2 linked regions of the Sediminicoccus rosea genome follow. The protein of the gene in region 1 interacts with the protein of each later gene in a pairwise test. Links are inferred from orthologs where the notes say so. Each region holds a gene or a part of one and is shown on either strand. Other genes may lie near its edges. The genes, in order: dnaE and dnaQ.

What was found.
Region 2: the proteins of dnaE (region 1) and dnaQ interact in binary tests that used the Escherichia coli proteins (3 or more experiments, as listed by UniProt). The link is inferred for Sediminicoccus rosea from one-to-one orthologs.

What each region holds. Positions count from the first base shown.
Region 1 is NZ_CP137852.1:3,808,746-3,824,298, forward strand. Bases 5,270-9,248 are described here. They hold dnaE (DNA polymerase III subunit alpha), read right to left. Parts: upstream 8,890-9,248; coding sequence 5,470-8,889; downstream 5,270-5,469. Other genes in these bases: R9Z33_RS18225 (TIGR00645 family protein), read left to right, coding at 5,270-5,451; R9Z33_RS18235 (glycosyltransferase family 2 protein), read right to left, coding at 8,928-9,248. Also shown: R9Z33_RS18195 (hypothetical protein), read right to left, coding at 76-828; R9Z33_RS18200 (YnfA family protein), read right to left, coding at 925-1,254; R9Z33_RS18205 (DegT/DnrJ/EryC1/StrS family aminotransferase), read right to left, coding at 1,262-2,410; R9Z33_RS18210 (NAD-dependent epimerase/dehydratase family protein), read right to left, coding at 2,513-3,532; R9Z33_RS18215 (potassium channel family protein), read right to left, coding at 3,603-4,526; R9Z33_RS18220 (RidA family protein), read right to left, coding at 4,526-4,873; more of R9Z33_RS18225, read left to right, coding at 4,921-5,269; more of R9Z33_RS18235, read right to left, coding at 9,249-10,112; R9Z33_RS18240 (hypothetical protein), read right to left, coding at 10,177-11,871; R9Z33_RS18245 (NAD-dependent succinate-semialdehyde dehydrogenase), read right to left, coding at 11,979-13,418; R9Z33_RS18250 (CaiB/BaiF CoA transferase family protein), read right to left, coding at 13,552-14,688; R9Z33_RS18255 (ABC transporter ATP-binding protein), read right to left, coding at 14,765-15,445; R9Z33_RS18260 (lipoprotein-releasing ABC transporter permease subunit), read right to left, coding at 15,488-15,553. UniProt on the Escherichia coli protein: DNA polymerase III is a complex, multichain enzyme responsible for most of the replicative synthesis in bacteria. This DNA polymerase also exhibits 3' to 5' exonuclease activity. The alpha chain is the DNA polymerase catalytic subunit.
Region 2 is NZ_CP137852.1:4,732,254-4,746,826, forward strand. The notes cover bases 411-3,409. They hold dnaQ (DNA polymerase III subunit epsilon), read left to right. Parts: upstream 411-1,575; coding sequence 1,576-2,244; downstream 2,245-3,409. Other genes in these bases: R9Z33_RS22820 (shikimate dehydrogenase), read left to right, coding at 411-969; coaE (dephospho-CoA kinase), read left to right, coding at 966-1,583; R9Z33_RS22835 (sugar transferase), read right to left, coding at 2,210-2,830; R9Z33_RS22840 (O-antigen ligase domain-containing protein), read right to left, coding at 2,823-3,409. Also shown: R9Z33_RS22815 (PaaI family thioesterase), read left to right, coding at 1-133; more of R9Z33_RS22820, read left to right, coding at 133-410; more of R9Z33_RS22840, read right to left, coding at 3,410-4,028; R9Z33_RS22845 (hypothetical protein), read right to left, coding at 4,022-4,951; R9Z33_RS22850 (heparinase II/III domain-containing protein), read right to left, coding at 5,013-6,515; R9Z33_RS22855 (polysaccharide biosynthesis/export family protein), read left to right, coding at 6,673-9,543; R9Z33_RS22860 (YjbH domain-containing protein), read left to right, coding at 9,655-11,922; R9Z33_RS22865 (HlyD family efflux transporter periplasmic adaptor subunit), read left to right, coding at 12,003-13,298; R9Z33_RS22870 (glycosyltransferase), read left to right, coding at 13,305-14,573. UniProt on the Escherichia coli protein: DNA polymerase III is a complex, multichain enzyme responsible for most of the replicative synthesis in bacteria. The epsilon subunit contain the editing function and is a proofreading 3'-5' exonuclease.

The sequences.
Region 1 (15,553 bases):
CTGCGCTGGCCCTGCTGCCGCCGCCATCGCGGGATCGGAGAAAAACGGCCACGCCGCGCGCGACCTGCCCAAGGATCAGGCGTCGGTGGCACGCCGGGGATACTGCAGGATCAGCAGTTCGGCGCCCTCCGCCCCGGCCTCGGCCGCGCGGGCAGCATCCTCTGGATGCACATAGACCAGCGAGAGCGGCGGCATGCCGTCCAGGCTTCCCGCCGTCACTACCCAGAACTGGCCCATGCCCGCGGACGGGTCCGGGCCGGTCACGCGCGCGCCGGGCGGCAGGATGTGGCGCCACGCGCCGAGGCCATCGGCGCGCGGCTCCAGCATCTCCTCGACGCGGGCCGGGCCCGTGATGGTGGGCATGGGTTCGACCGGGGCGGTCGTGGTCTGCCAGGGCTTGCGGCCGGGAACGGCCTTCAGCGCCGCCGCCTCCTGCGCGACGTAGCGCGCGCCGGGATCATAGCCGTTGCGCAGCGTGAAATAATGCAGCCCCTCCTCGCCCGCGGTGATCGGCCCGTAGGCCGTGTGGGCATTGGTGTAGTGCACCGTCACCGGCCGCACCGGGTGCCGGCCGAGATGCCCGCCACCGGCCACCACGACCTGGAACTGGTCCGCCGCGTGGAAATGCGACTGCACGACGGAGCCCGGCGGCTGCTCGACCAGGAAGGCCATCGGGTAGTAGGTGCCGGGTGCGGGCGGCGGCGGGCTGTCCGCCGTACGGTTGGTCCAGTTGGTGCCGATATAGGTGGTGGTGTGGATCGGTACGCCATTGGCGGTGACGGGGCGGCGGCTGGGGCGGACGGCCTCGGCGGAGGCGGCGATGGGCATGGCTGGTTTCCCCTGGTGCACAGGGAGGCCCGGCCTCCCGCTTGCCGCGCAGACTAGGGGCTGCGCCTCATGCCGCGCAAGAACGGTCCGGACAAATCAGGCCCGCATCGCCCCGGCGAGGATCACCGCTGTTCCGGCCAGGCAGAGCGTGACACCGGCAAGGTCCCAGGCGGTGGGCCGCAGCCCTTCCGCCAGCATCAGCCAGGCGAGGGTCGCGGCGACATAGATTCCGCCATAGGCGGCGAAGGCCCGCCCCGCCGCGATCTCGCCCGGCACCAGCGTCAGCAGCCAGGCGAAGGCAAAGAGCGCGGCGCCGCCGGGCACGAGCCAGAGCAGCGAAGCCCCCTGCCGGAGCACCGCCCAGAAGGCGAAGCATCCGGCGATCTCGAAGAGCGCCGCCAGCGCGAAGACCAGCCAGGTGCCCAAAGGGCGCCTAGAGGCCCGACAGCGCTTCGCAGACCCGCGCCACCTGTTCATCCGTCAGCTCGGGATACATCGGGAGGCTGAACACCTCCTCCGCGACGCGGGCGGTCTCGGCGCAATTGGCGGGGCCGAGCGGCACGCGGCCGGCATAGGCGGGCTGGCTGTGCACCGGCATGGGGTAGTGGATGCCCGTGCCGATGCCGCGCGCCTTGAGCGAGAACATGAACTCGTCCCGCTTCGGGTGGCGCAGCACATAAAGGTGAAACACGTGATGCGCGCCTGGCCGCCGCGCGGGCGGCGTCAGCGCCGTGCCGGCCAGCGCCGCGTCATAGGCGGCGGCGATCTGGCGGCGGCGGTCATTCTGCCGGTCCAGGTGCTGCAGCTTCACGCGCAGGATCGCGGCCTGCACCTCGTCCAGCCGGGAATTCACGCCCTGAAGGTCGCTGATGTAGCGGCGCTTCCAGCCATATTGGCGGATCGCGCCGATGCGCGCCGCGAGTTCCCGGTCCGGCGTGGCGAGGATGCCGCCATCACCCAGCGCACCCAGGTTCTTGGTGGGATAGAGGCTGAAGGCCGCCGCATGGCCGATGGTGCCGAGCTTCGCGCCGCCCAGCATCGCGCCATGGCATTGCGCGCAATCCTCGATGAGGAAGACGCCCGCCTCGTCGCAGGCGGCCTTGATCGGCCCGAGATCCACCGCTTGACCGTAGATGTGGACGGGGATCACGGCGCGGATCGGCGGCAGGCCGGGCGGCGGGTCGGCCAGGACGGAGGCCAGCTCATCCGGGTCCATGGTGTAGGTGTCGGGGTCGATGTCGAGCAGCAGGGGCGTGGCGCCCACCATCTCGATGGCGGCGACGGTGGCGACGGCGGTGTGGCTGACCGTGACGACGGTGCTGCCCTCACCGATGCCCATGCCGCGCAGGATCAGCATGATGGCATCCGTGCCGTTGGCGCAGCCCACGGCGTGCATGGTGGGCGCGCCCGGCTGGTCGCCCAGCCAGGCGGCGAATTCCGCCTCGAAGGCCTCGCCCTCGCGGCCCAGGATGTACCAGCCCGAGGCCAGCGCGCGGGCCACGGCGGCGTCGATTTCCGGTTGCAGGGCGCGGTAGCCCGCACCCGGATCGGCGAAGGGAAGGATGGCGGGGGAGGCGTTCATGGGCGTGGCTCTTGATGGCTGTCCGCCTCGGCCCCGGGGGCTCCGGCAGTGTGATTCGACATGCGGCGCGGCCCCCTCGCCTCCGGCGGCGGGGGCCTCGCGTCAGGTGGGCGCGTTGGTGAAAATGTAGTCGCTCATCCGCTCGCGATACCAGTCCAGGCTGAGGCGCAGCCCCTCCTCCAGGCTGGTCAAGGGCGCCCAGCCGGTGGCGGCGCGGAAGGCCTGGTCATCGGCGTGGTAGCTGCCGATGTCGATCGGCGCGCGGTCGGCCGGGAATTCGCGCGTGGTGAAGCTGCCCCGCCCGCCATTCGCCGCGATGACCAACCGCGCCAGGTCGAGCAGCGAGACCGGCGGCGCACCGCCCAGGTTGAACACATGCCCCGCGACATCGGAACTCGCGGCCTGCTCGGCCGCCATCAGGAAGGCGCGGGTCACGTCATCCACATAGGCGAGGTCGCGCAGCTGGGCGCCGCCCCAGACCTCGAAGGGCTCATCCTCCAGCAGGCGGCGCAGCCAGATGCCGAGGAAGGTCTGCCGCGCATCGGCGATGCGCAGGCGCGGGCCGTAGCAATTGGTCAGCCGCAGCGAGACGACGGGGCGGTGCAGCACCCGGTTCTCGAGCATCCAGTACTGCTCACCCGCCCATTTCGAGACGCCATTGGCATCGGGCGGGTTCACCGGGTGCAGCTCGTTCACCGGCAGGCTGATCGGGCGGCCATAGAACTGGCGGGTCGAGGCATGGATCACCGCGGCCTTCGGCGCTGCCTCGCGCATGACCTGCACGAGGCGCACCTGGGCCACCGCATTGATCGCGATGTCGGCCACCGGGTCTCGCTGGCCGCCCATGTGGCTGGTCTGGGCCGCCATGTTGAACAGCACGTCCACGCCCTGGCAGAGCGTGGCCAGCTCGGTGTCGCGCAGGTCGCCGCGGACCAGCATCACGCCCGCGCCCTCGAGATTGGCCGGGTTGGCGCCCCCATCGGGCAGCATGGCGTCCAGCGCCGTCACGCGCGCGCCGAGGCCGGCCAGCGCATGGCAGAGATTGCTGCCGAGAAAGCCCGCGCCGCCGGTCACCAGAACCCGCTTCCGGCGCCAGAAGCCGGGATCACCCAATCCAGTCACGTTCGCCACCTGTGTTCGACGTCCCTCATCATGGCCCGCATTGCGGCGGAATCACGCCCGCGGCGTGGTATCATTTGTCCTCGTCCCGCGTGCCGCCGCCATGGCTGCGCATGATCTCGGCAAAGCCGAAGAGCAGCAGCAACTGACCCAGGATCATCTGGATCGCCGCCAGCAGCCGGATGCCGTCATCCGAGGGCTGGATGTCGCCATAGCCCACCGTCGAGAGCGTGACGATGCTGAAATGCAGCGCGTCCGAGAAGGAAAGCCGCCCGGGCTGGCCCATCAGGATGAAGATCTCCCCGCGTGAGAACTCGTCGGCGATCCGGTAGAAGCAGGCGAAGCCCACCGAGAGCAGGGCGAAGATGCTGACATAGGTGGCGACGGGCACGGCGAGGAACTGGAGCCGCATGCCCACCCGGCGCAGGATGGCCGAGACGTCCACCAGCAGCCGCACGATGTGGCCCACCGAGAAGGCGCCGATCACGGCGATGCCCGCCATGGCGACGAGCAGCGCCACGCTCTGCCATTCCGGCGTGGCCCGGTTGATGGGCGTCGAGAGCGAGACGATGCCGATCATGCAGGTCGGCAGCAGCCAGCCGGCGGCGCGCGGGAGATGCCTGAGGTCGCTCCTGCCCTCGCCCGAGGCGGCGCCGACCAGGACATCCCGCCGCACCCAGCAGGCGAGCACGAAGGCCAGCACCGGCAGGAGGAAGGCCACCGCGCGCGACCACTCGGCCGCCGCGGGGAAGGAGGCGCGCCCGATCACCACGAAGAGGCTGACATAGATGGCAAGCCCGTTCGCGGCCCCCAATGCGAACATCAGCCCGTGCGGGAAGATCAGGTGCAGCCCGCCCAGGGCCAGGCTCGCGATCAGCAGTGCGAGTGCGGCGAAGATCCAGCCCTGGTCGGAGACGCCCATGGCGACCAGCAGCATGAAGGCCAGCGTCAGCACCGTCGCCAGCAAGGCCCGGCGGCGGCGCGAGGGCATGTCCATCAGGGGAGCGCCGCGATCCCGGTGATCTCGACGCGCCAGGCCGGGTCCACCAGCGGCGCCTGGATGGTCATTCGCGCCGGCTTGTTGCCGTGGTCGAGCCAGGCGTCCCAGGCGCGGTTCATGGCCGGCGCATCCGCGATGTCGCGCAGGATGATCTGCACGCTCAGCAGATGTGCCTTGCTGGTTCCCGCCTCGGCCAGCAAGGCGTCGATCTGGGCCAGGATGTCGGCCGTCTGGCCCTCGGCGTCGAGCGTCGCGTCATCGGCCACCTGGCCAGCCAGATAGACCAGGCCGCCATGCACCACGGCACCGGAGAGCCGCCCTTCCTCCGCCAAACGTCGGATCATCGAATCACCCCTTTTTTCCATGCCCTGGTTGAGCCAAATAGCATCCCATGCAGACTCTACTCGACCGCGCGATGATCGCCAGCCGCTACATCCTGGCGGTCTTCTACCTCGGCCTCGCCGTGGCGCTGGCGGCCTATGCCGTCAAGTTCGTCTTCAAGGTCTGGAAGTTCGCCACAACCATCCTGACCGAACAGGATGACAACCAGATCCTGCTCAGCATCCTCTACCTGGTGGACAGCGCGCTGGTCGCCTCGCTGGTCGCGATGGTCGCCATCTCCTCCTATGACAGCCTGGTCTCCCGCCTGATCAACGAGCAGGGCAAGTCCGAGATCGAATGGGTCTCGAACCTCGACCCGGGCAATCTGAAGCTGAAGGTGGCGCTCGCCATCATCGCCATCAGCTCGATCTACCTGCTGCAGAAGTTCATGAATGTGGACAGCCTGGATGACCGCGCGCTGACCTGGGGCATCGTCATCCACCTGTGCTTCGTGGTCGGCGCCCTGGTGCTGGCCTTCATCGACAGGATGCAGGCACAGACCAAGCTGATCGCCAAGGGCGGCAAGACCAAGGACGAGTGACGCCGCGGCGGGGCGGCGTCACACCTCCTCGACGCTGGCCACGCCCTGCACGAGCTTCATCGCCTGCATCATCCGCGGCGAGACATTCCAGCCGCCCGGCAGCGTCACCTCCACCTCCTGCCCCGGCGCCAGGCGCGGCACCAGGCTGACGCGGCCCTTGCCCCGGCCATCGCGCTCCAGGATGGAGCGGATGTCGGGCACGGCCGTCGCGGCTTCGATGAAGATCCGCATCCCCTGGCCCACGCCGGCCGCTGCCTTGTCCAGCCGCTCGACATCGAGAGCCGTCAGGCGCAGCGCCTCGCCCTCCAGCTTGGCGTCGGCCGTGATCAGCACCGCCGTCCCCTCCTCGAGCATGTCGCGGGAGCGGTTCAGCACCTCGCTGAAGAAGGTCACCTCATAGCTGCCCGCCTGGTCGGAGAGGCTGATCCAGGCCATCCGGCTGCCGGTCCGCGTATTGCGCTCCTTTTTCGCATTCACGGTACCGGCGAGCTTGAGCCGGGTGGAACCGCCGCGCACGCGGTCCCCGATCAGGGCGGAGGGTGTCGCCCCAAGCCGGCGCAGCGCGCCCTTGTATTCGTCGAGCGGATGCGCGGAGAGGTGGAAGCCCACCGCCTCCGCCTCAAAGGCCAGCTTGTCGAGCTGCGGCCAGTCCGGGATGTCGGGCAGGCGCAGCAAGGGCGGCCCCTGCTCCACCTCGCCGAAGAGGCCGATCTGGTTGCTCGCGCGGTCCTCGGCCGTCGCCTGCGCGCGGCGCAGCACCGTCTCGGCACCGGCCACGAGGCGGGCGCGGTTGCCCTCCAGGCTGTCGAAGGCGCCGGCCTTGGCAAGGTTTTCCAGCTGCATCTTGTTGAGCAGCTTCGGGTCCACCCGCGCCGCGAAATCGGCGATGCTGGTGAAGGGCGCGTCGCGCGCGGCGACGAGGTCCCGCATGGCCTGGAGGCCCACACGCTTGATCGCGGCCAGCGCGAAGCGGATGGCCGGCCCCTCCTCACGATCCTCAATCGTGAACTCGGCGCCGCTCAGGTTGATGTCGGGCGGCAGCACCTTGATCCCGAGCCGCGCCGCCTCCTGCATATGCGAGGCGAGCTTCTCCGTCTTGTCGAGATCGAGCGACATGGAGGCGGCGAGGAAGGCGACCGGATGGTTCGCCTTCAGCCAGGCCGTGTGATAGGCGACCAGCGCATAGGCCGCCGCGTGCGACTTGTTGAAGCCGTAATTCGCGAATTTCTCCATGAGGTCGAAGACCTCGCCCGCCTTCTCCGCCGGCACGCCGTTCTTGGCCGCACCCTCGCAGAAGATGGCGCGCTGCTTCGCCATGGCGGCCGCGTCCTTCTTGCCCATGGCGCGGCGCAGCAGGTCGGCGCCGCCGAGCGAATAGCCCGCCATGACCTGGGCGATCTGCATCACCTGCTCCTGGTAGACCATGATGCCGTAGGTCTCGCCCAGGATGTCCTGGATGGAGGGATGCGGCGCCTCCCATTTCTCGCCATGCTTGCGGGCGCAATAGGCGGGAATGTTCTCCATCGGGCCCGGCCGGTAGAGCGAGACGGCGGCGATCAGGTCTTCGAAGCGGTCGGGGCGCATGGAGCGCAGGCAGTCCCGCATCCCCTGGCCTTCGAACTGGAACACGCCGGCCGCATCGCCCTTGGCCAGCATGGCGTAGGTGCGCTCGTCATCCAGCGGCAGCTTGTCGAGGTCCACCTCGATGCCGCGCGCGTGCAAAAGCTGCACCGCGCGCTGCAGCACCGTGAGCGTCTTGAGGCCCAGGAAGTCGAACTTCACCAGGCTCGCCTGCTCGACATATTTCATCGAGTACTGGGTGATGAGCGAGGGCGAGCGCGGGTCGCGATAGATCGACGTGATCTCGATCAGCGGCTTGCGGCCGATGACGACGCCCGCCGCATGGGTCGAGGCGTTGCGGTAGAGCCCCTCCACCTGCAGGGCCGTGTCCAGCAGCTTGGCGATGGCTTCGTCGTTTTCCTGCATCTCCTGCAGCTTGGGCTCGCCCTTGATGGCATCGGCGAGGCTGACGGGATTGGCCGGGTTGTTGGGGATCAGGCTCGCGATCTTGTCCACCTGACCATAGGGCATGCCGAGCACGCGCCCCACATCGCGCACCGCCGCCTTGGCCTGCAGCTTGCCGAAGGTGATGATCTGCGCGACCCGGTCCGCGCCGTATTCGCGGCGGACGTAATCAATCACCTCGTCGCGCCGGTCCTGGCAGAAATCGATGTCGAAGTCGGGCATCGAGACGCGTTCGGGATTGAGGAAGCGCTCGAAGAGCAGCCCGAAGCGCAGCGGGTCGAGATCCGTGATGGAAAGCGCCCAGGCGGCGACCGAACCCGCGCCCGAGCCGCGGCCAGGCCCCACCGGGATGCCCTGCTGCTTCGCCCATTGGATGAAGTCGGCCACGATCAGGAAGTAGCCGGAGAAGCCCATCTGCTCGATGACGCCGAGTTCGTATTCCAGCCGCTCGGCATGGGTCGGGGGCACACCCTCGGGGAAGCGGCGCTTCAGGCCCTCGCGCGCCATGTCGGCCACCGTCTCCGCCTCGGTGCGGCCAGGGAGCACCTTGGGGCAGATGGGCAGTTCGGGCTTCTTCGATTCCGCCATGACGGCGCACATGCGCGCGATGGCGAGCGTGTTGTCGCAGGCCTCCGGCAGGTCGGCGAAGAGGGCGCGCATGGCATCTGCCGGCTTGAACCAGTGATGCGGCGTCACGCGGCGGCGATTCTGCTCCGCCACAAGGCGGCCCTCGGCGATGCAGAGCAGCGCGTCATGCGCCACATGAGTCTTCTCCTCGGCGAAGTAGACGTCGTTGGTGGCGACGATGGGCAGGCGCGCCTCATCGGCCAGGCGCAGCAGACCGGGCTCGAGCGCCTGCTGACGCTCGGTGTGGTGGCGCATCAGCTCGACGACGAGGCGCCCGTCATAGGCCTCGCCCAGCTCCCTCAGCAGGCGGACGGCCGCCTCGCGCCGCCCCTCGGCCAGCAGCCGGGAAAGCGGGCCATGGTCGCCGCCCGTCAGCAGCATGAGGCCAGGCGCGTGGGCGAGCAGTTGGTCGAGCGAAAGGGCGGGCTTGCCCGAGACATCCTCGCCAAGCCAGCCGAGCGAGGAGAGGCGCTGGAGGTTTTCCAGGCCTTGGGCGTTCATGGCCAGCGCCACCACGGCGTCAGCGCCGGCGCGCAGCGCCTCGGGCCGCTCCTCGCCCGTGGCCGAGCGGGAGAGCCAGAGCTGGCAGCCCATGATGGGCTGGACGCCCTTCCCCGAGGCGTATTGCGCGAATTCCAGCGCGCCGAAGAGGTTGGCCGTGTCGGTCAGCGCCACCGCCGGCATGCCGGCGGCGAGCGCCAGTCCCGGCAGCTTGTCCACCTTGATGGCGCCCTCGCTGAGCGAATAGGCGGAATGGGTGTGCAGGTGGATGAAGGACTCGGCCATGGCTCAGATTACCATCTGGCAGCCAAGCTGCACGCCCTTCAGCGCCGCGCGCGGACCATGTCCAGCACGGCGATGAAGAAGGCGCCCATGGCCAGCTGAAGCCCGAGCAGCATGCATGTCATGGAGGCGATGGCGAGCCGCATGGTCCCATGCCCGCCGATCTCGCCGAAGCTGACCGCCCCCCAGATGGCGACGGCGGCGAGGCCCAGCAGCAGGCCCAGCACGAAGAGGCCGAGCGCCGTCAGCAGCGCCGGTTCCAGCCCGAAGCGGGCCAGGAAGCGTGTGAGCATGGGCTGTTCCGGCACCAGCCCCTCTCGCGCACCATGGATGCGGGCGAAGGCCCAGAAGAGAATAAGCTGAAACCCCATGCTGACCGCGGCCGAGGCATAGAGCAGCGTGTGCACGTCCAGCGTCAGGCCGCCGAGCTTCGCCGGCCCGGTCAGCAGCGCGCCCATGCCGAAGAGGCCTCCCAGGAAGAGGATCAGACCCGGATAGAGGAAGAGCCAGCGCGGGCAGAAGACCAGCAGGAAGCGCAGATGCCGCCAGCCATCCCGCCAGGAGCGCAGATGCGGCGGGCGCGAGCGGCCATCGGGCGAGAGCGTCGTCGGCACTTCGGTGATGCGCAGCTTCTGCAGCGTCGCCTTCACCACCATCTCGCTCGCGAATTCCATGCCCGGCGCCCGCAGGTCGAGCCCGAGGATCGCATCGCGGTTGAAGCCGCGCAGGCCGCAATGGAAATCCCCGCTCGGGCTGCCGAAGAAGACGCGGCCGATCGTGGTCAGCACCGGGTTGCCCAGGTAGCGATGCAGTGGCGGCATGGCGCCGGGCTTGATGCCGCCCTTGAAGCGGTTGCCCATGACGAGGTCATGGCCTTCGCGCAACTTGGCCACGAAGGGGTCCAGGTTCTCGAAATCGTAGCTGTCGTCGCTGTCACCCATGATGACGTAGCGGCCGCGCGCGCCCTTGATGCCGGCGATCAGCGCGGCACCGTAGCCGCGCTCGGGCACCGGCAGCACCCGCGCGCCGAGGCTGGTCGCGATCTCCTGGCTGCCATCGGTGCTGCCATTGTCGGCGATCAGCACCTCGCCCTGCACGCCGCTGCGCTCGAGATAGCCCATGGCCTTGCGGATGCAGGTGGCCAGCGTCTCCGCCTCGTTCAGGCAGGGCATCAGGATGGTGAGTTCGAGGGGCGTCTCGGGCACGGCGGCCGGCGTGATGGTCATGGCTTCTCCTGGGCCGGTCTCGGCTGCGGCCATATATGGGGTGCGACCCGCGCCTGGAACCCGGTCACCGGGGCGCCTCCCGCCGCAGCGTCCGCCACAGCAGCATCAGCGGCAGGGCGAGGCCCAGCAGCAGGCAGGGCATGGCGGGCGAGAGATAGAGCATGTTCACGCTCGGGATGGCGACGGTGTCGAGATAGGCCAGCAGCGCCACCCGGGTGGCGAAGAGGAGGTAGGCGCCGGCGCAAAGGGCCAGCAACGGCCAGCAGGCGCGCGCCGGCCTTGCCCGCCACAACAGAGGAAGGGCGAGCAGCGCCAGCAGCGCGGCCAGCTGCAGCACCGGCCCGATGATCCCCCAGGCCCGCATCCACCCCTCCAGCCCGCGCAGGATGCGCGTCGCGCGTTCGACAGCGAGCGAGGGGAAGGCATAGGCGGGCGTCGCCTCCTGCCTCAGCACGTCCACGAAGAGGTCACCCCGGACGACATCGAGGAAGGCCGAGGCGCGCGGCTCCAGCTCGGCACCGGAGAAGTAGACGGAGCGCATCTGCCGCGGATCAGGCAGGCGCACCGGAGCGAGGCCGGTGGTCCAGACCTGCCAGGCGGCCCGCAGGCTCGGCAGGATGTAGGCGGTGCGGAAGCGCGGCGCGAGGCTATGGCGTGGCGGCAGGCAGGAGAGCTCGCCCCGCGCGCAGGCGGCGTTCACCTCCTCGGCCAGGCGCTGGTAGAAGCGCCGGACCGCGACCGCATCCGCATGGCCGGCGACGACCACCGTCGCATCGCGCAGCGCCCACATGAACCAGGCGGCGCGGAACTCGTCGTCACAGGGGGTGATGCGGTAGGTCTGGCAGCCCACATTCAGGTAGTCGCGCCCGCGCTCGCTGGCGAAATAGGGGGCAAGCTCGGCCGCCGCCGGGCTTGCGGCGAAGAGCGCTGGCAGCCTCTCCCTCGGCAGCACGATGAGCGAGGGTGCCTCCGGGCCGAGCCGGGCCAGGGCGGAATAGGCGGCGATGAAGGCCGGGTCGCGGAACTCGACGGTGCGAAAGACGCCATAGTGCCGCGCATTGAGGGCGCTGACCGCAAGCACCGGAAGCACCGCCAGGGCGCCGCAGGCCAGCAGCGCCGCCGCCTCGGGCCGCCAGGAGGAGCCGGCCCAGCCACGCCAGAGCGCCAGGCCGCGCAGCGCGAGACAGCCGAGCAGGAAGGGCAGGATCCACACGCTTTCTTCGCGCGTCAGGTGAAACACACCGAGGGCGAGACCCAGCCCGGCAGCCAGCAGCAGGCGCCGGCCCAGCGCCTCGCCGGACCACCGGACCCACCAGAGCAGCAGGGCCAGGATCAGCAGGAGGGTGGGCGTGTAGAAGCCCTCACGGATGATGCGCAGGTTCTCGGTGCCGTAGAGGCCGGGATTGGCCAGCAGTAGCACCAGCAAGGCGAAGAGCGCGCCCTCCTGCGGGATCCAGCGCGACAGGGCGCGCACCAGCAGCACGGCCGCGGCGGCATAGAGCAGCGCCTGGCCGAGCAGCGCGGGAATCGCGAGCCCGCCGGTCAGCGCCAGCCAGAGCGGATAGCCCACGCCCTTGGCCAGGGTGAATTGCGTGTAGGGGCCGAGCCACTGGCCGCTCAGTATGAGCGCCGCATGCCGCACGAAGAGCGCATCATCCACGCCCGCATTGGGGATCGCCATGAGCGGCAAGCTCGCCCAGACCCAGGCGAAGCCGGCCAGGAGCAGGCCATAGAGCGGAATCCAGGGGCGGCCGGGCATGCCGGGCGGGGTAGCCCAGCCCCGGGGCGCCAGCAACCCGCCCCAAAATGAGACAGCCCGCCGCCCGGCCGGGGCCGGAGGGCGGGCTGATCCCGGAAGGCCAGACCTTACAGGCCGGCCTGCGTCACGAACTTGGTGTTGAGGTAGGCCTCGATCGCCTCGTCGCCGCCCTCGGTGCCGTAGCCGCTGTCCTTCACGCCGCCGAAGGGCACCTCGGGGATGGCGAGGCCCAGGTGGTTGATGGTCATCATCCCCACCTCGACGCCGGCCGCCAGCGCGGACGCCGTCTTGCCGCTGCTGGTGAAGGCGTAGCTGGCGAGGCCGAAGGGCAGGCGGTTCGCCTCGGTCACCACATCCTCGAGCGTCTTGAAGGGGCGCATGAGGGCAACGGGGCCGAAGGGCTCCTCGTTCATCGCACGCATGTCGGTGGTGACACCCGCGACGATGGTCGGCTCGAAGAAATAGCCCTTGTTGCCGATGCGGTTGCCACCAGTGACAACCTCCGCACCCTTCTGCTTCGCGTCGGCGATCAGCACCTCCATCTGCGGCACGCGGCGCTCATTGGCCATCGGGCCCATCTGGGTGTCGGCATCGAGCCCGTTGCCGACCTTCAGCGCCTTGGCATGGCCCGCGAAGCTCGCGACGAACTGGTCATAGACCCGCTCCTGCACCAGGAAGCGCGTGGGGGAGACGCAAACCTGGCCGGCATTGCGAAACTTGGCGAAGGCCAGCGTCTTGGCCGCGTGCTCGACATCGGCATCGTCGAAGACCATCGCTGGCGCATGGCCGCCGAGTTCCATGGTCACCCGCTTCATGTGCTGGCCGGCCATCGCCGCCAGCATCTTGCCGACGGGGGTGGAGCCCGTGAACGTCACCTTGCGGATGATCGGGCTCGCGATGAGGTAGGAGCTGATCTCGCTCGGCACGCCGTAGACCAGGCCGATCACGTCACCCGGCACGCCGGCGTCGAGGAAGCACTTGATGAGCGCGGCGGGGCTGGCCGGCGTCTCCTCCGGCGCCTTCACGATGATCGAGCAGCCCGTGGTCAGTGCCGCCGAGAGCTTGCGGACGATCTGGTTGATCGGGAAGTTCCAGGGCGTGAAGGCAGCGACGGGGCCGACCGGCTCCTTGATGGTCATCTGGTAGATGCCGGGCGCACGGGCCGGGATGACATGGCCATAGGCGCGGCGGCCTTCCTCGGCGAACCAGTCGATCGTGTCGGCGCCGCCCATGATCTCGACCTTGGCCTCGGCCAGCGGCTTGCCCTGCTCCATCGTCATCAGGCGGGCGATGTCGTCGGCACGCGCGCGCATCAGGTCGGCCGCCTTGCGCATCATCTTGGAGCGGTCATAGGTGCCGACCTTGCGCCACATCGCGAAGCCGCGTTCGGTCGCGGCCAGCGCCGCATCGAGATCGGCGATGGAGGCGTGCGCAACCGTGCCGATCACCTCCTCATTGGCGGGGTTCAGGACGTCGATCTTGCGGCCATTCTCGCCATCGCGCCATTCGCCAGCGATGTGGAGGAGGGTGTTCGGATAATCGGCCATGCGGGTCTCTCCGGTTGCTTTGAGGTGAAGGTGGGGCAGCTTCGCCCCATGCACAACCCGCCGGCCGCGCCTTACTTGGCCACGGGGCGGGGCCAGCGACGCACCGGCGAGGCGCGCCGCTCCGGCGGGCAGGCTAGTCCCGCCCCAGGATCTCGCGGTTGTGCTGGCCGAGACGCGGCGAATCGCTGCGCGGCGACGGCCGCTTCCGGTTGAAGGAGAGCGGCAGGCCGATCACCTTGGGCCCGCCGCCCGGCAGGTCCTGGATCAGGTCCACCGCCGCCATCTGCGGGCTCGCCGTCACCTCGGCGATGTCGTTCACCGGACCGCTGGGCACGCCGACCGCATCAAGCGCGGCGAGCCATTCATCACGCGGGCGGGTGCGCAGCACCGCGGCGATGAGCGGCAGCAGCGCCTCCTTGTTCCGCACCCGGTTGCCGCCGGTCGCGAAGCGCGGGTCGGCCGCCCATTCCGGATGGCCCATCACCTTGGCGGCGCGGGCGAAGAGCCGGTCATTGCCGGCGGCCAGGCAGAGCGGCCGGTCGGCAGTATCAAAGACCTGGTAGGGCACGATCACCGCCGCCCCCGTGCCGTGGCGCTTGGGCACATCCCCGGTGGCGAGGTGGTTGTTGATCTGGCCCTCCACCCAGAAGGCCGCGGTTTCGAACAGGCTGCCATCCACGAGGCAGCCCTTGCCGGTGCGGTCGCGCCAGCGCAGCGCCGCAAGCGCGCCAATGGTGATGAAAAGGCCGGTCGCCTTGTCGTTGATCGAGGCGCCGCAGAAGGTGGGCGGGCCGTCGGGCTGGCCGGTCACGCTCATCATGCCGCCATAGGCCTGGAGCAGCGGGTCGAAGCCCGGCTTCATCTTCATCGGGCCATCGAAGCCGAAGGCCCAGATGGAGCAGTAGATCAGCCGCGGATGCCGCTCCAGCATGGCCTCCGGCCCGATGCCGATCTCATCCACCACGCCCGGACGAAGGTTCTGGATCAGGATGTCCGCGTTTTCGCAAAGCCGGTGCAGCTCGGCGATGTCCTCGGGCCGCTTCAGGTCGAGCGTGATGGAACGCTTGGAGCGGTTCTGGCCGTGGAAATAGAGCGAGGTGACGCCGTCCGGCCCATAGGGCGGGCCCCAGAGACGGGCGTCATCGCCGCCATCGGGCTTTTCCACCTTGATGACATCGGCCCCCATATCGGCCAGCACCACGCCGGCCAGCGGCCCGGCGAGCGCCTGGCCCACTTCGATCACGGTGAGCCCGGTCAGCGGCAGATCCATCTTGCGTCCTCCTGTTGAGGCGCAGTTTAGGCCTTGGCGCCCAACGCGCTACCCGGGGCGCGCTCCCCAGGGCGCGCTAACCGGGGACGACGCGCCCCTCGCGCAGCGTGACCTTGCGGTCCATCCGCGCGGCCAGCTCCGGATTATGGGTCGCGATCAGGCAGGCGAGGCCCCTGCCCCGCGCCTCGCGCAGCAGCTCGTCGAAGACCAGATTCGCCGTCGCGGTGTCGAGATTGCCGGTCGGCTCGTCGGCCAGCAGGACACGCGGCGCATTGGCCAGGGCACGCGCGATGGCGACGCGTTGCTGCTCGCCGCCCGAAAGCTTGCCCGGCCGGTGCTGCAAGCGTGCGGCGAGGCCGAACTGGCCCAGGATCTCCGCCGCCCGCGCACGCGCCGCGGCGCGCGGCGTGCCGGCGGCGAGCTGCGGCAGCATCACATTCTCCTCCGCCGTGAATTCGGGCAGGAGGTGATGGAACTGGTAGACGAAGCCGATGGTGTTGCGGCGGATCGCCGTGCGCGCGTCATCGCCGAGCGTGCCGGCGGCGGCACCCTCGATGAAGACCTCGCCGCCATCGGGGCGTTCGAGGAGGCCGGTCACATGCAGCAGCGTGGACTTGCCCGTGCCCGAGGGGGCGACGAGAGCCACGATCTCGCCCGGCTGCAAGGTGAGGTCGGCGCCGCGCAGCACCTCCAGCGCACCCGCCTCGGTCTTGTAGCGGCGCTCGACGGCGCGGAGTTCCAAGGGGGCGTGACTCATGGCGTCATGCCGGAGGCGTGCGCCCCGGCCTCTTGGTCGGGGCTATTCATTGCGAAGCATCTCGACAGGGTCGGTCCTGGCCGCGCGCCAGCTCGGATAGATCGTCGC
Region 2 (14,573 bases), 920 kb from region 1 along the record:
CCGGGCCGAGGTGCTCAAGCTCGGCCGCACGCTGACCGTGGCGCGCGCCGAGGTCTGGATGCGGGCCGAGGATGGCTCGGAGAGCCTCTGCGCCGCGATGCAGGCGACGCTGGTTCCCTCGCTGACCGGCTGATGGTCACGGGCCGCATTCTGACAGGCAAGGCCATGCTGGCGGGGGTGGCGGGCTGGCCCGTCTCCCATTCGCGCTCGCCGCTGCTGCATGGCACCTGGATCGCGCGGCACGGGCTCGATGCGGCCTATGTGCCGCTGCCCATCGCGCCCGAGAATTTCACCACGGCCGTGCGCGGCCTGATGGCCGCGGGCTTCCGCGGCATGAACGTCACCATCCCGCACAAGGAGGCCGCCTTCGCGGTCTGCGACGAGGTGCTGCCCCGCGCGCATCGCGCCGGCGCGGTGAACACGCTGGTCTTCCGCGACGGCCGCATCACCGGCGATTGCACGGATGGCTTCGGCTTCCTCGCCTCCCTGCCTGACTACGACCCGAGGCGCGGCCCGGCGGTGATCCTGGGCGCGGGCGGCGCGGCGCGCGCCATCGCCGCCGCGCTGCTCGACGCGGGCTGCCCGCATCTGACCCTGGTGAACCGCACGCCGCAGCGCGCCGAGGCGCTGGCCCGGGCGCTCGGCGGGAACATCGCCGTCAGCGCCATGCCGCCGCTCGAAGGCGCCGCGCTGCTGGTGAACAGCACGAGCCTCGGCATGGCCGGGCAGCCGCCGCTGGAGCTGGATCTCGCGCCCCTGCCCGCGCATGCCGTCGTCGCCGACATCGTCTATGTGCCGCTGGAGACGCGGCTGCTCGCCGCCGCCCGCGCGCGCGGGCTGCTGGGCGTGGATGGCCTCGGCATGCTGCTGCATCAGGCGCGGCCCGGCTTCGAGGCCTGGTTCGGCGTGGCGCCGGTGGTGGATGAGGAACTGCGCCGCATCGTCGCCGCGGACATCCCGCCGCGATGAAGGTCTGGGGCCTCACCGGCAGCATCGGCATGGGCAAGTCCACCGCGGCGCGCGCCTTCCAGCGCCTGGGCGTCCCGGTCTTCGACGCCGATGCCGCGGTGCATGCCCTGCAGGCCCGGGGCGGCCGCGCGGTGCGGCCCATCGCCCGGGCCTTCCCGGGAACCGAGCGTGACGGCGCCACGGATCGCGAGGCGCTGCGCCGCGCGGTGCTCGGCCAGCCCGAGGCGCTGAAGCGGCTGGAGCGCATCATCCACCCGCTGGTGCGCGACGAGCAGGCGCGCTTTCTCAAGCGCTGGCGCGGGCGCGGCACGCGCATCGTCGTGCTCGACATCCCGCTGCTGTTCGAAACGCGACGTGACCTCCGTGAGTTCGACCGCATCCTCGTCGTCTCCGCACCCGCCGCCGTGCAGCGCCGCCGCGTGCTGCTGCGCCCAGGCATGACCAAGGCGCGGCTCGACGCCATTCTCGCCCGCCAGATGCCCGATGCCGAGAAGCGCCGCCGCGCCGATGTGGTGATCCCGACCGGCCTCTCGCGCCATCACGCCCAGGCCCGGGTGCGGCGCCTCGTGCATGCCGCGGTACGGCAAGAGGCGCGGGAGATGCGCGATGCGTGAGGTCGTCCTCGACACCGAGACCACCGGCTTCGAGCCGCTGGAGGGCCACCGCGTCATCGAGGTCGCCGCGATCGAGATCGTGAACCTCATGCCGACGGGCAAGGTGTTTCACACGCTGGTGGACCCGGAACGCGACGTGCCGCCGGAAGCCACGCGCGTGCACGGCTTCACCCGCGCCGACCTGGAGGGCAAGCCACGCTTCGCCGAGATCGCCGACGCGATGCTCGAATTCCTGGGCGACAGCCCCATCGTCGCGCACAACGCGCCCTTCGACTTCAAGCACCTGGATGCCGAGCTGTTCCGCTGCAAGCGGCCCACGCTCGACCCCGCGCGGATGGTGGACAGCCTGGCGCTCGCGCGCCTCGCCTTCCCCGGCGCGCAGAACAGCCTGGATGCGCTCTGCCGGCGCTACAACATCGATCTCTCGCAGCGCACGACGCACAATGCGCTGCTCGACGTGAAGCTGCTGGCCGAGGTCTATCTGGAGCTGAAGGGCGGCCGGCAGCCGGGCCTCGTGCTCGGCTCGGCGCCCGTGGTGCAGACCATCCTGCGCGAGGCCGGCGCGCCGCGCACGCCACGCCCCATGCAGCCGACGCCCGAGCAGGAGGAAGCCTTCCAGGCCTTCCTCACGAAGCTGAAGGACCCCCTCTGGCTGAAGTGAGGGGCGCCATGGTCGCCTCGCCCGGCGCATGCGCGCCGTGGCCGCTCAGCAGCAGCCCGGCGCAACGCGCGAGGATCACGAGGTCGCCGCGCAGCGTCACACGCTCCACATAGCGCGCATCCCATTCGAGACGCGCGGGCCAGGGCACGGCGTTGCGCCCCTCCGCCTGCGCGAGGCCGCACAATCCGGGGCGCACCGCCAGCCGCGTCGCCTCGCGCGGGGTGTAGAGGGGCACATAGTCCAGCGGCAGGGGGCGCGGGCCGACCAGCGACATCTCGCCCCGCAGCACCAGCCAGAGCTGCGGCAATTCATCCAGCGCCAGCGCCCGGATGGCGCGGCCGAAGCGCGAGAGACGGAGCGCGTCGCTGCCGGGCCCGGCCGCCATGCTGCGGAATTTCACCATGCGGAACGGCACGCCGTCCCGCCCCGCGCGCCATTCCCGGAACAGCACGGGCCGGCCGAGCATGACGCGCACCGCCAGCGCGGTGCCCAGCAGCAGCGGCAGGCCCGCCGCCAGCAGCAGCGCCGCGCCCAGCACGTCGAAGCCGCGCTTGCCCCAGCGCCGATAGGCCTCGCCGTCAGGCATCCCGCGCCTCCACGCCGAGCGAGAGCACGAGGCCGAGCGCGAACCACACCATGCGGTTGCCGAGGTCGGTCGAGACCATGGCGGTCATCGCGACGGGCAGGGTCAGCGCGAGGATCACCGCGGCCCGCTCCGGCGCGACGCGCGGCAGCCGCGCGAACGCGAGCAGCAGCGCGCCCCCGAAGACGGCGAGCCAGAGCAGCAGGCCCACCGCACCGCCCTCCACCAGCGCCTCGACCGCGTGGTTGTGCGGGTGCAGTCCGCGATCCTGGCCGACGCCGATGGCGGGCGGGAAGCCGCCAGGGCCAAGGCCCGCCACCCCCGCCAGCCGCCAGGCCTCGCCCCAGAGGATCAGCCGCGCGGAATCCTGCCCGCCGCCCGGGCGGAACAGGCGCTCCAGCGTGGCGAGGTCCTCGGCGCGCCCGGGATCGAGCAGCAGCAGGCCGAGCCCCGCCCCGCCCCCCGCTGCCACGAGGGCGATCCAGCCCAGCGCCGCCGCCCTGCGGCCTTCCAGCAGCCAGCGCAGGGCGGGCGCCAGCGCCACCACGGCGGCGAGTTGCAGCAGCGCCGCCCGCCCGCCCGGCAGCAGCACGCCCACCGCGAGTGCCAGCAGCAGCGCGAGCCAGACCGGCACCCACAACCCCCGCGCCGCCGTGGCGCGCAGCGCGACCAGCCCCGCCGCGCAGGCGATGGAGAGCCCGGCCACCTGATACTGCACCCGCACGCGGTAGGGGTCGGCACCCACCTGCCCGCCCAGCACCACGGCATCGGTGGCGAGCCCCCAGGCGATGGCGGCCGCGACATAGGCGCCAAGGCCGATCACCGCCACGGCGAAGACCCGCCGCGCCGCGGGATCCGCGCCGATCAGCAGGCCGAGCGCGAGCATCAGCGGGCCCGCCAGCACGATCTCCGGCAGCCGGTCCGCGACGCCCTCCCCCCATGGGCTCCAGGTCGCGGCCAGCACCCACCAGGCCCAGAGCAGCCCGCAGGCGGCGAGCGGGGGGCCGAGGCCGCGCGAAACCAGCCAGGCCCGGCCCAGAACGAGCACCGGCAGCAGCGCCAGCAGCACCAGCAGCGCGACCAGCGTGATGTCGAAGGTCAGGTTCGCCACGGCCTGGGTGGATTTCAGCGCGCCCGCGAAATGCAGCACCGCGCCGGCCATCCCCGCCAGCGCCGCGAAGAGCGGCGCCGTCCTCAGCATGCGCCGTCGCCGCCCGGCAGGCGCGTGAGCACCGGCTCCTTGCGGGCCGGGGCGGGCTCGGCGGGCGGTCGCCAGGCGGGGGCCAGCGCGGACGGCAAGGGCGGCCGCAGCAGGATGCGGCAGGTGACGGCGAGCAGCACGGCACCCGGGATCACGATGGCGAGCAGCACCAGCAGCAGGGGCCGGTTGGGCACCGAGGGGCGGATCTCCACCATCGGCACGGAGACGAGCCGCGCCGCCGCCGCCTCGTCGGCCGCCACCACCAGCGCCGCGCGCTGCTGCTGCGCCAGCAGGTCATAGAGGCTGTTGCGCAGGAAGAGGTCGGGCTCGACGCGCAGCCGCGCCTCCAGCGCCGCGATGCGCCGTCCGGCCAGCTCGGCCAGGGTTTCGCGAACCCGTCCCTCGGCCTGGGCATGCAGCCGTTGCAGCATGTCGAGGGCGGAATCACGGTCCCGGTGCACCAGCTCCAGCGTCCAGGTGACCGAGGTGAGCGAGGGGGTGGCGCCGAAGTTGCGCTCCAGGAAGCGCAGCGCATCATCCGTATCGGCCTGCAGGCGCAGGCCCAGCAGCCGGCGGATCGGGCCGAGCGGCAGGGCGGCGCGGCGCTCCTCGATTTGCGCCAGAAGTGGCGTGTCCCGCGCCAGCACGTTGGCCGCCTCCGGCGCGCGCAGGGCCGCCAGATAGACCGCGAAATTGCCGCCCGGCCGTTGGTCGAGCAGGGAGGGCTGCAGGAAGGCCGAGGGCGTGAGCAGCGAGGAGGTGGCGATGCCCGTCGTCTCGGAGGGCGCCACGATGGCGGTGGCGACGAAGCTGCGCGGCCAGTTCCAGAGCAACGTCGCGGCCAGGGCATAGACCACGGCGCAGCAGAGCAGGATGCCCATGCGCTGGCGCCACACCTCCCTGAGCAAAGCGTCCAGCGCCATCATGGCCTCACGTCGTGCAGGCAGGATGGGGGCGGAGATGCAGGAAATGCAACCTATGGGATCATAAATTATGGATATGTGTCGTGATGCGGGAGGTCGTTTCGGAAATGCACGCCTCGAGCACCGGCAAGGGCGACACCTCCCCATAGGCGCGACTTTCCATCCCCCGCACCAGCCGAAGCGCCATGGGGCCATCGGCCGAAAGGCTGAGCCGCATCCCCGCCCCCGCCACCCCCTCGGCCCCGAGCGTCCAGTCCCCCGGCGCCAGCCGCCAGCGGAGCAGCGCCTCGCGGAAGGGACCTGACACCGCATCCTCCACGGCCAGCCCGCCGGGCGCGGCGCGCAGCACCCGGGCATGGCGACGGCCGCGATGGTCCCGCCACCAGCCACCGCCGGGCAGCGCGCCGGTCTCGGGCCAGTGGTGAAAGAGGAAGGGCCCAAGGCGCGGCATCTGGTCCTCGCCATCGAAGGCGATGCCGTTATGCGCCGCCGCCCCCTGGAAATAGTCCAACCAGGCGGGGTCGGCCGGGTTGTAGGCGCCGGTGCCGCCATCGCGCAGCAGGTTCTCCCCCTCGCGCCAGAGATCGAGATGCAGGAGGTCGGCATGGCCCGGGCGGAAGCGCAGCGGGCCGACGCGCAGGATAGCGCGGAAGCGGCCGAAGCGCCGCCCGAGCAACCCGCCCGCCTCCCAATCCGCTTCCGCCGCCAGCACCGCGGCCGGCAGGGTGAGGCCGAGGGCGGCACAGCCCGCATCCGCCGGCCAGCCGGCCGAAGCGCCGCAGAAGATCCGCGCCGCGCGCTCCAGGCTGGCGCTTGCGTCATCCGGCCCCGCCGCGGACAGGTCGGCCACATGCGAGCCATCCTGGTGCCCGATGCGGGGCAGCCGCCCGGTGACGGGGCAGGCGAGGCGATGCAGCCAGCGCGTCGCCGCCGCCATGCGCGCGAGGGTGAGGGGCGCGGCCTCGGGCCCACCGGCCCGGCGGCGCAGCCATTCGGTCACCGCCACCACGTCCAGCAGCATCCGGTGATAGGCCGGGCTCAGTTGCGCGAAGCCGCCATCCGCCGCCACCAGCCGGGCCACCGCCGCATCCAGCCGCCGCGCGCCGCGCCGGGCCAGCCCGCCCTCGCCCAGCGCCAGGCCGCAGATCAGCAGGCCGCAGGCCTCGCTGACCGGATGGTTGTTGTCCTGCGCCCAGGCATAGGCGGGGTTGGCGCCGATCCGCCGCGCCAGGGCGCGCATCGCCGCCTCGGGCGCGGGCGTGCCGGCCAGGGCCGCGGCAAGCGCGAGGTGGAGGACCCGCAAGGCCGCCTCCTGCCCGCAGGCCCAGTTCACACCCCGGTAGGGCGGGTTGGCGGCAAACCAAGCCGCGACCCGGTCGGGAATCGCCCGCCCCTGCCCAGCCAGCGCCAGGCGCGGCAGTTCAGCCCAGCGATTCGCTTCCCAGAGCGGCCGCACATCCGGCCCCGCCATGAGGTCCGCGCCATCCGGCGGGAGGCCCCCGCGCAGCCGCCAGCGGAGCCAGCCACGCGCCCAGGGGCCGCGGCCCAGCAGCGACCAAGCCACAGGCCGCGCCCCCAAACGGCGAGCAGCATCCAATTTTGCAATCCAGAGGCTTGACGAGGAGGGGAGGCTTCGCCGCATGGTTGCAAATAATGCATCTTATTTTTTCATAACTAAATTTTCGATTTCTGTTCTTGCGCCAAAATGGGGAGCCCGTTCGTTGAAGCATGCCCGCGTCCTGGCCCTCTGGACCTTGGTGCTGGCCTTGCCCGCGGCCGCGCAGAACGCCCCCTCCCTGATCGGCCCGCCCGCCCTGCCCTCCACCCTGCCCGGCGGCGCGCCGCTGCAGGCCCTGCCGCCCAGCGCCCAGCAGGACATCCTCCAGCGGCTGCTCGATGCCGGCGCCGGCCGCACGCTGGGCAGCCAGAGCCCCACCGCACCGCAGCCGGCACCCTTCTCCAGCCTCGGCCTGCCGGCGCCGACGCCGGCCGCGACCGATGAGCCGCTCTCGCCCATCGAGCAGTTCTTCGAGAATCGCCGCCCGCAGCCCGCCTCCCTCGCCGCCGCCACCCCGGCCGCGCGCATGCCCATGACGCCGCAGCCGCTCCGGCAATTCGGCTATGACAGCTTCCGCACCAACCCGCCCGGCGCGCTGGCCGGCCAGGCCTTCGGCCAGCAGCTGAACCAGGCCTCCGGCGCCATCCCGGAGGACTACATCATCGGCCGCGATGACGAGCTGGTGATCAGCTTCCGCGGCCGCACCAGCCAGGACCTGACCCTGCGCGTGTCACGAGAGGGCATGCTGCTGCTGCCCAACCTGCCGCCCCTCGCCGCGGCCGACCGCACGCTGCGCGAACTGCGCGAGGAACTGGGCCGCCGCGCCCAGCGCGAGCTGGCGGGCGCCGACGTCTTCATCTCCGTCCGGCAGATGCGCCAGGTGACGATCTTCGTGGGCGGCGAGGTGCAGCGCCCGGGCGTCGTCGCCCTCTCGCCGCTCGCCAATGTGTTCGACGCGCTGGTGGCGGCGCAGGGTGTGCGGAAATCCGGCACGCTGCGCGCCATCCGCGTCGAGGGCCCGCGCGGCCGCCGCGTGCTGGACCTCTACCCCGTGCTGGCCGGCGAGGGCGAGCCGCCGGATCTCACGCTGCGCGAGGGTGAGCGCATCCTGGTGCCCCCCATCGGCGGCGTGGTGGCGCTGGGCGGCGAGGTTTCGCGCCCCGCCATCTATGAGCTGCCGCCGGGCAGCGGCTCATCCCCGCTCGGCACCATGCTGCGCCTCGCGGGCGATGCGCTGCGCCCCTCCGGCAACCGCTTCCTGCTGGAGACCACCGATGGCGAGGGCCGCCGCGCCTTCCGCGAGATCGGCCTGCAATCGCCACTCCGCCGGGGCGACCTGCTGCTGGTGGAGCCCGGCACGGATGTGCAGGCGCACAATATCCGCCTCACCGGCCATGTGGCGCAGCCGCTGACGCGCGCCCTGGGCGGGCGCGGCGCCAGCCTGCGCGGGCTGCTCGGCGATGGCCGCATCGTCCGGCCCGACCCCTATGCCCGCATGGCCGTCATCCTGCGCACCGATGCGCGCACCCGCGGCCGCCGCTTCCAGCCCTTCGACCTCTCGGCCGTGCTGGCCGGCCGCGCCGATGTGCATCTGGCCGAGGGCGACGAGGTCATCATCCTCTCGCTCGCCGATGTGCTCTGGCTCTCCAGCCCCACGGTCCAATGGGCCCTGCTCGACGAGACCGAGCGCGGGCGGCTGAACGCGGCCCAGGCGCGCATCGCCCCGCCCGCCACGCCCCCGCCCCAGCCGGCGAGCCTGCTGGCCGGGCTGCCCAGCGTGATTCCCGCGCCGGCGCCGGGCATGCCCACGCCCCCCGGTGCCGGCCCCGATCCGTCGCGCGGCCTTGATTGCGCCGCGCTGACGCAGCTTGAGATCGCGGCGCGGTCCTCGCCGCAGCGCTTCGCCCATGCCCGGATCGGCGGCTTCCGCCGGCTGGGCGAGGCACCCTGCCCGCAGGTCTTCCTCGATTATCCCGCGCTGCTCACCTACCTGCTCGACAATGCCATGACATTGACGGGCGAGGGCCGGCTGCCCGGCCTCTATCCCATCACCAACGGCACCGGGCTGGATCAGGTGCTGGCCGTGGCGGGCGGCCTGACCGACACGGCCGACCTCTCCAGCGTCGAACTGACGCGCGAGCCCTCGGACCAGACCAGCGCCATCCCGCTCACGCGCACCCTCCTCGACCTGCGAAGCCGCAACTTCGCCGCCGTCCGCCTCTCCCCGCGCGACGGCGTCCGCATCCCGCGCGGCTTCGGCGACCGCGACAACGGCCCCGTCACGCTGATGGGCGAGTTCCTGCGCCCCGGCGTCTACGACATCCGTCGCGGCGAGCGCCTTTCGGAGGTCATCGCCCGCGCGGGCGGGCTGACGCCGCAGGCCTATCCCTATGGCGCCGTCTTCACGCGCGAGGCGGCGCGCGCGCGCCAGCAGGAAGGCTTCAACCGCACCGCCCGCGAGCTGGAAATGGGCCTGATGCAGGTGGCCGCCGGCACCGCCGTGGTCGGCAGCAGCGGCCGCGGCACCGATGTCTCGGGCGCGGTGGCCGCGGGGCAGCAGCTGGCCGCCAGCCTGCGGAACATCCCCGCCGCCGGTCGCATGGTGGTGGAGGCCAATCCCGTCGTGCTCGCCGGGCGGCCGGAACTGGACGTGCTGCTGGAGCCGGGCGACCTGATCGTCATGCCCAAGCGGCCGAACGACGTGACGGTGGTGGGCGCGGTGCAGAATCCTGGCAGCCTGCAATTCACCAGCGGCTGGCGGGCCAGCCAGTACGTGCGGGCCGCGGGCGGCACGCAGCGCTTCGCCGACCCCTCGCGCGCCTTCCTCGTGCTGCCCAACGGTACCTCGGTGCCGGCCGGCCTCGGCGCCTGGCAGCAGGGCGGGCCGCCGGTGCCGCCGGGCAGCCTGGTGATCGTGCCCAATGATCCCTCGCCCTTCGAATCCTGGGGCTTCCTGCGCGACATGACGCAGATCGCGGGGCAACTCGCGATCTCGGCGGCCGCGCTGGCCGTGATCTACCGGGGAGGGAATTGATCTCTGCCCCCCAAACGCCGGGCGCGCCGGCCTCCGTGCGGCCGGGTGGGAAGGCCATGGCACCGCGTGCGGGGCGCCGGCTTGGCGTCGCGCCACCGCTGGCACGCTGACGTGACGCGCGGTCTGGGCGCGCCGGCCGCCATGCGGCCGGGTTGTGGTGGGGCGGCAGCCATCCTGGCCGGGCTGCTGGTGCTCGCCGCCCCCGCCCGTGCCCTCGACGAAGTCCCCGCCACCGGTTCCAATTTCGGCCGCGTCGGCCTGCTCGAGATGCCCAATGCGCGCTTCCGCCCCGATGGCGTCATCGAGGGCGGCATGTCCTGGCGGCGGCAGCGGGACTTCTTCTTCATCAATTTCCAGGCGCTGCCCTTCCTCGAGACCACCTTCCGGCTGAGCGACCGGCTGAACGGCACAACCGGCCGCGGCACCACGACCGACCGCGCCTTCGACATCAAGCTGCGCGTCTGGGAGGAGGGCGCCTGGCGACCGGCCCTGGCCATCGGCCTGCAGGACGTGATCGGCACCGGCATCTACCAGGGCGAATACATCGTCGCCTCCAAGCGCTTCTGGTCGCTCGACGCGACGCTCGGCATGGGCTGGGGCCGGCTGTCTTCCGGGCAGGATGTGACGAACCCGCTGACCTATGGCCCGGCCGGCTTCGGCACGCGGCCACGCAGCGTGGGCCAGGGCGGCACGGTCGCCTGGAACAGCCTGTTCCGCGGGCCCTATTCCGGCATCTTCGCCGGCCTCGAATACTCCGTGCCGCCGATCCCCACCCCCTGGGGGCCGATCGAGGGGCTGCGCGCCAAGATCGAATACTCGGCCGATGCGCTGCGCGACGAGCGCGGCGGCTATCCCACCCGCACCACCAACCTGCGCGGCGAGGCGGCGAGCCGCGTGAACATCGGCCTGAACTGGCAGCCCAACCCCTATCTCGATATCGGCGCCTCCTTTCTCTACGGCACGGATTTCCTGGTGCGCGCCTCGCTGCGGCTCGATCCCAACGCGCCGCCGGACCTGCCGCGCGAACCGCCGCCCCCCATGCGCCCCCGCCCCGTCGAAGGCGCGCCGCCGCCACCGCCCGAGCCGCTGCGTGGGTGGCGCGAACGCCTGCTCGCCGCCTCGGCCGGCTTCGAGGGGCAGATCCGCATGGGGCGCGACGATGCCGAGGGCGAGGCGACGGAAAACGCCGTGCTGGCGCGCCGCCTCTTTCCCGCGCTGCGCGCCCAGAGCTTCCTGCCCATCTCGCTCGACCTGCGCGGGGACGAGGCGCATATCGCCGTCTCCGGCGGGCAATATCGCACCCTGGCGCAAGTCACCTCCCGCGTGGTGCGCGCGGCCCAGCCTATCCTGCCCGCGCAGATCGAGCGCATCCGCGTGATCTGGGAGCGCGACGGCGTGGTCATCGCCCGCCTGGTCACGCTGCGCGGCGCCTTCGAGGCGCAGGGCCGCGCCATGGGCAGCGCGGAGGAGATCCTGCATGCCTCGCAACTCCTGCCCGCCTGGGACGAGACGAGCCCGACCGCCGCCTATGCCGCGCCGCCGCGCCTGACCTGGGGCATCGCGCCCGCGCTGAACATCATGGTGGGCGACCCCGACACGGCGGTGCGCTGGCAATTGGGCGCAACCGCCGGCGCGCGGCTCGACATCGGCTGGAACACCGCCATCGCCGGCGCGGTGCAGCAGGCCTTCGCCGGCAATTTCGCCGATGGCCTGCCGAGCGACAGCGTGCTGCCGCATGTCCGCAGCGATTTCGCGCGCTACGCCCGCGCCAACACCACCACCATGCCCGCCCTCTATGCCGAGCGCATCTGGACGCCCGCGCGCGACGTCTTCGCCCGCGTCACGGCGGGCATGCTGGAGCCGATGTTCGGCGGCATTTCCGGCGAGGTGCTCTGGCGCCCGCGCGACCGCCCCTTCGCCATCGGCCTCGACCTGAACTGGGTGGCGCAGCGGCAATACACGCAGAACATCGGCACGCTCGGCTATTCCGTCGTGACCGGCCAGGCCTCGCTCTACCTCGATCTGCCGGTGTGGAACCTTTACACGACCCTGCGCGGCGGCCGGTATCTCGCGGGCGACTGGGGCGGCACGATCGAGATGGGGCGCCGCTTCGACAGCGGCATCGAGGTGGGCGGCTTCGCCACCTTCACCAATGTCAGCTACGCGCGCTTCGGCGAGGGCAGCTTCGACAAGGGCATCTATGTCCGCGTGCCCTTCGACTTCTTCGGCCTCACCACGCGCAACCGCGCCGCGCTGAACCTGCGCCCCGTGCAGCGTGACGGCGGGCAGCGCCTGGCGGTGGACAGCCCGCTCTGGGAGGTGACGCGCGAAGGCCGGGCCGATGCGCTGCGGCGGGGCTATGCGGGCTTCACCTGGTGACCGCCGGGTCGGCGCTCGGTCACGATTGATTTACCGAGGTCGCGGCAAAAGAGGCGCCGCCCGCCGCCGGACTTCACCCAATGCCCGATATCTCACCGCCCGGAACCTCGCGTGCCGAGGCCTTCGAAGCGATGAGCCGCGCCACCACGGGGCTCAGCCTGCCCCCGGCGGCGCCGCTGCCCGCGCGCCGGGGCTTCCTGGCGCGGCGCGGCCGCCTGCTGCTGGCACTCGTCCTGGTGGGCGCGGCGGTCGCCGGCATGCTGCACCAGCAACTGACGCTCTCCACCGCCCATGCGGTGATCTCGGCCCATACCTTGCCCGTCCGGTCGCCCATCGGCGGCGAGGTCACGGACCTCGTGGGGGAGCCGGGCGCCGAGCTGCCGCACGGGCTGGCCTTCGCGCGCATCGAGAACATGCAGGCCGATCGCGGCCGCGTGCTGGATGCGCAGCAGGACGGGGAGCGGGCGCGGATGGAGGTGGATGCCCTGATCGGCCAGATCCGCGCGCTGGAGGCCATGGCCGGCGAATTGCGCGCCCGCGCCGCCCTGCACCGGGACGTGCTGGCCGAGGAGAACCAGGCCTGGCTGGCCGAGGCGGAAGCCTTGCGCAGCGCGGCGCTGGCCCGCGCCGAACGGGCCGCGCGGGATGCGGCCCGCGCCGGCGAACTCGCGCGTGGCGGCCATGCCAGCCTCGCCGCGCGCGAACGCGCCGAAGCCGAGCTGGAGATCGCGCGGCGCGAGGCGGAGGCGCAAGGCATGCGGATGCTGGCGCTGCAGCGCCAGGCCGCGGCGGCGCGCCTCGGCGCCTTCACCCAGCCAGGCCAGACCGGCGCCGCCTATGCCGACCAGCGGCTCGATGAGCTCACGCTGCGCCGCGACGAGCTGATGCGCCAGCTGAGCCTGCAGCAGGCGGCGCTGGACCGTGCGGAGCGCCGCCTGGCCGAGGAGCGGCAGCTGCATGAGGCGCGGCGCAGCGCCGTCATCTCGCCGCCGCGGAGCCTGATCCTGTGGCGGCTGCACACCCAGGCGGGCCAGCGCGTCCTGCCCGAGGAGATCCTGGCCGAGCTGGTGGATTGCCGCAGCGCCTTCCTGCTCGCCTCGGTACCGCAAAGCGCGCTGCCGCATGTGCCGCCGGGCAGCACCGCGCGACTCCGCCTGGCGGGCGAGGCGGTGGAGCGGCGCGGCATGGTCGTCGGGCGCCAGGGCGAGGCGGAGGCGCGCGAGGGTGGGAACCTTGCCGCGCTGCCGACGCGCACGCCCGGCCAGACCGCGCTGCTGAGGATCGCCCTGCCGCCCTTCGAGCCGGAAAAGGCCTGCCCGGTGGGGCGCACCGGGCGCGTGATCTTCGACGGGCGCGGCCTGCCGCGACCCTGGTAGGCGGCGATGCCGGATGCCACCTGGGTGCCGGCGCTGCTGGCGCTGGGCCTGCCATTGCTGGTCGTCACGCTCTGCGGGCCACGGGCGGCGCTGTCCCGTGCCGTCTGCCTTGGCCTCGCCCTGTTCTTCACGGCGCGCTACCTCGCCTGGCGCTGGGGCGCGCCGCTGCCCGAGGGCGGCGCCTTCCAGGCCGCCTGGGCCTGGGCTTTCCTGGTGATGGAGACGCTGGCCGCCCTCTCCTCGGCACTCGTCATGGTGTTCCTGCTCCGCCACCGCGACCGCACGGCCGATGCCGCGCACCCCGCGCCGCCGGCCCTGCGCGACGCGCCGGTGGACGTGCTGCTCTGCACCTACAATGAAGGCCCGGAGATCCTGGAGCGCAGCATCCTCTGCGCCACGCGCATCGCCCATGCCGACCTGCGCGTCTGGGTGCTGGATGACGGCGCGCGGGACTGGGTGCGCGACCTCGCGGCGGAGCTTGGCGCGCTCTACGTGCGGCGGGTGAAGGGGCGGCACGCCAAGGCGGGCAATGTGAACAACGGGCTCGCGCACGCCATCAGCACCGGCCGCCGGCCCGAATTCGTGCTGCTGCTGGACGCCGATTTCTCGGCCCACCGGGACATCCTGCGCCGCACGCTGCCGCTGTTCCGCGCGGCGGATGTCGGCATCGTCCAGACGCCGCAGCATTTCTTCAACCCCGACCCGCTGCAGGCCGGCCTGCTCTGCGCCAAGGCGCTGCCGGATGAGCAGCGCTTCTTCTTCAACCACATCCTGCCCGCCAAGGATGCCTGGGGTGCGGCCTTCTGCTGCGGCACCTCGGCCGTGCTGCGCGTGGAGGCGCTGCTCCAGGCCGGCGGCATGGCGGTGGAGACGGTGACGGAGGACATGCTGACCAGCTTCAAGCTGGCCGAGCATGGCTGGCGCACCATCTTCCTGGACGAAGCGCTTTCGGCCGGCCTGGCGCCCGAGGGGCTCGGCGAATATGTCGGCCAGCGGGCGCGCTGGTGCCTGGGCGCCATGCAGCAGATCCACACGCGCTGGTCCTTCGCCGGGGCGGGGCGCATGCCGCTGGCGCAGCGGATCTCCTGCCTCGACACCGTGCTCTACTGGGGCACGAGCTTCCTCGCGCGGCTGATGATGCTGGTGGCGCCCATTCTGTTCTGGTGGTTCGGCATCAGCTCCTTCGCGGCCAGCCCGGGCGAGCTGGCCTTCTGGATGGCGCCGCACCTCCTGGCGGGCATGCTGGGGCTCGCGCTGCTCTCGCGCGGGCGGCTG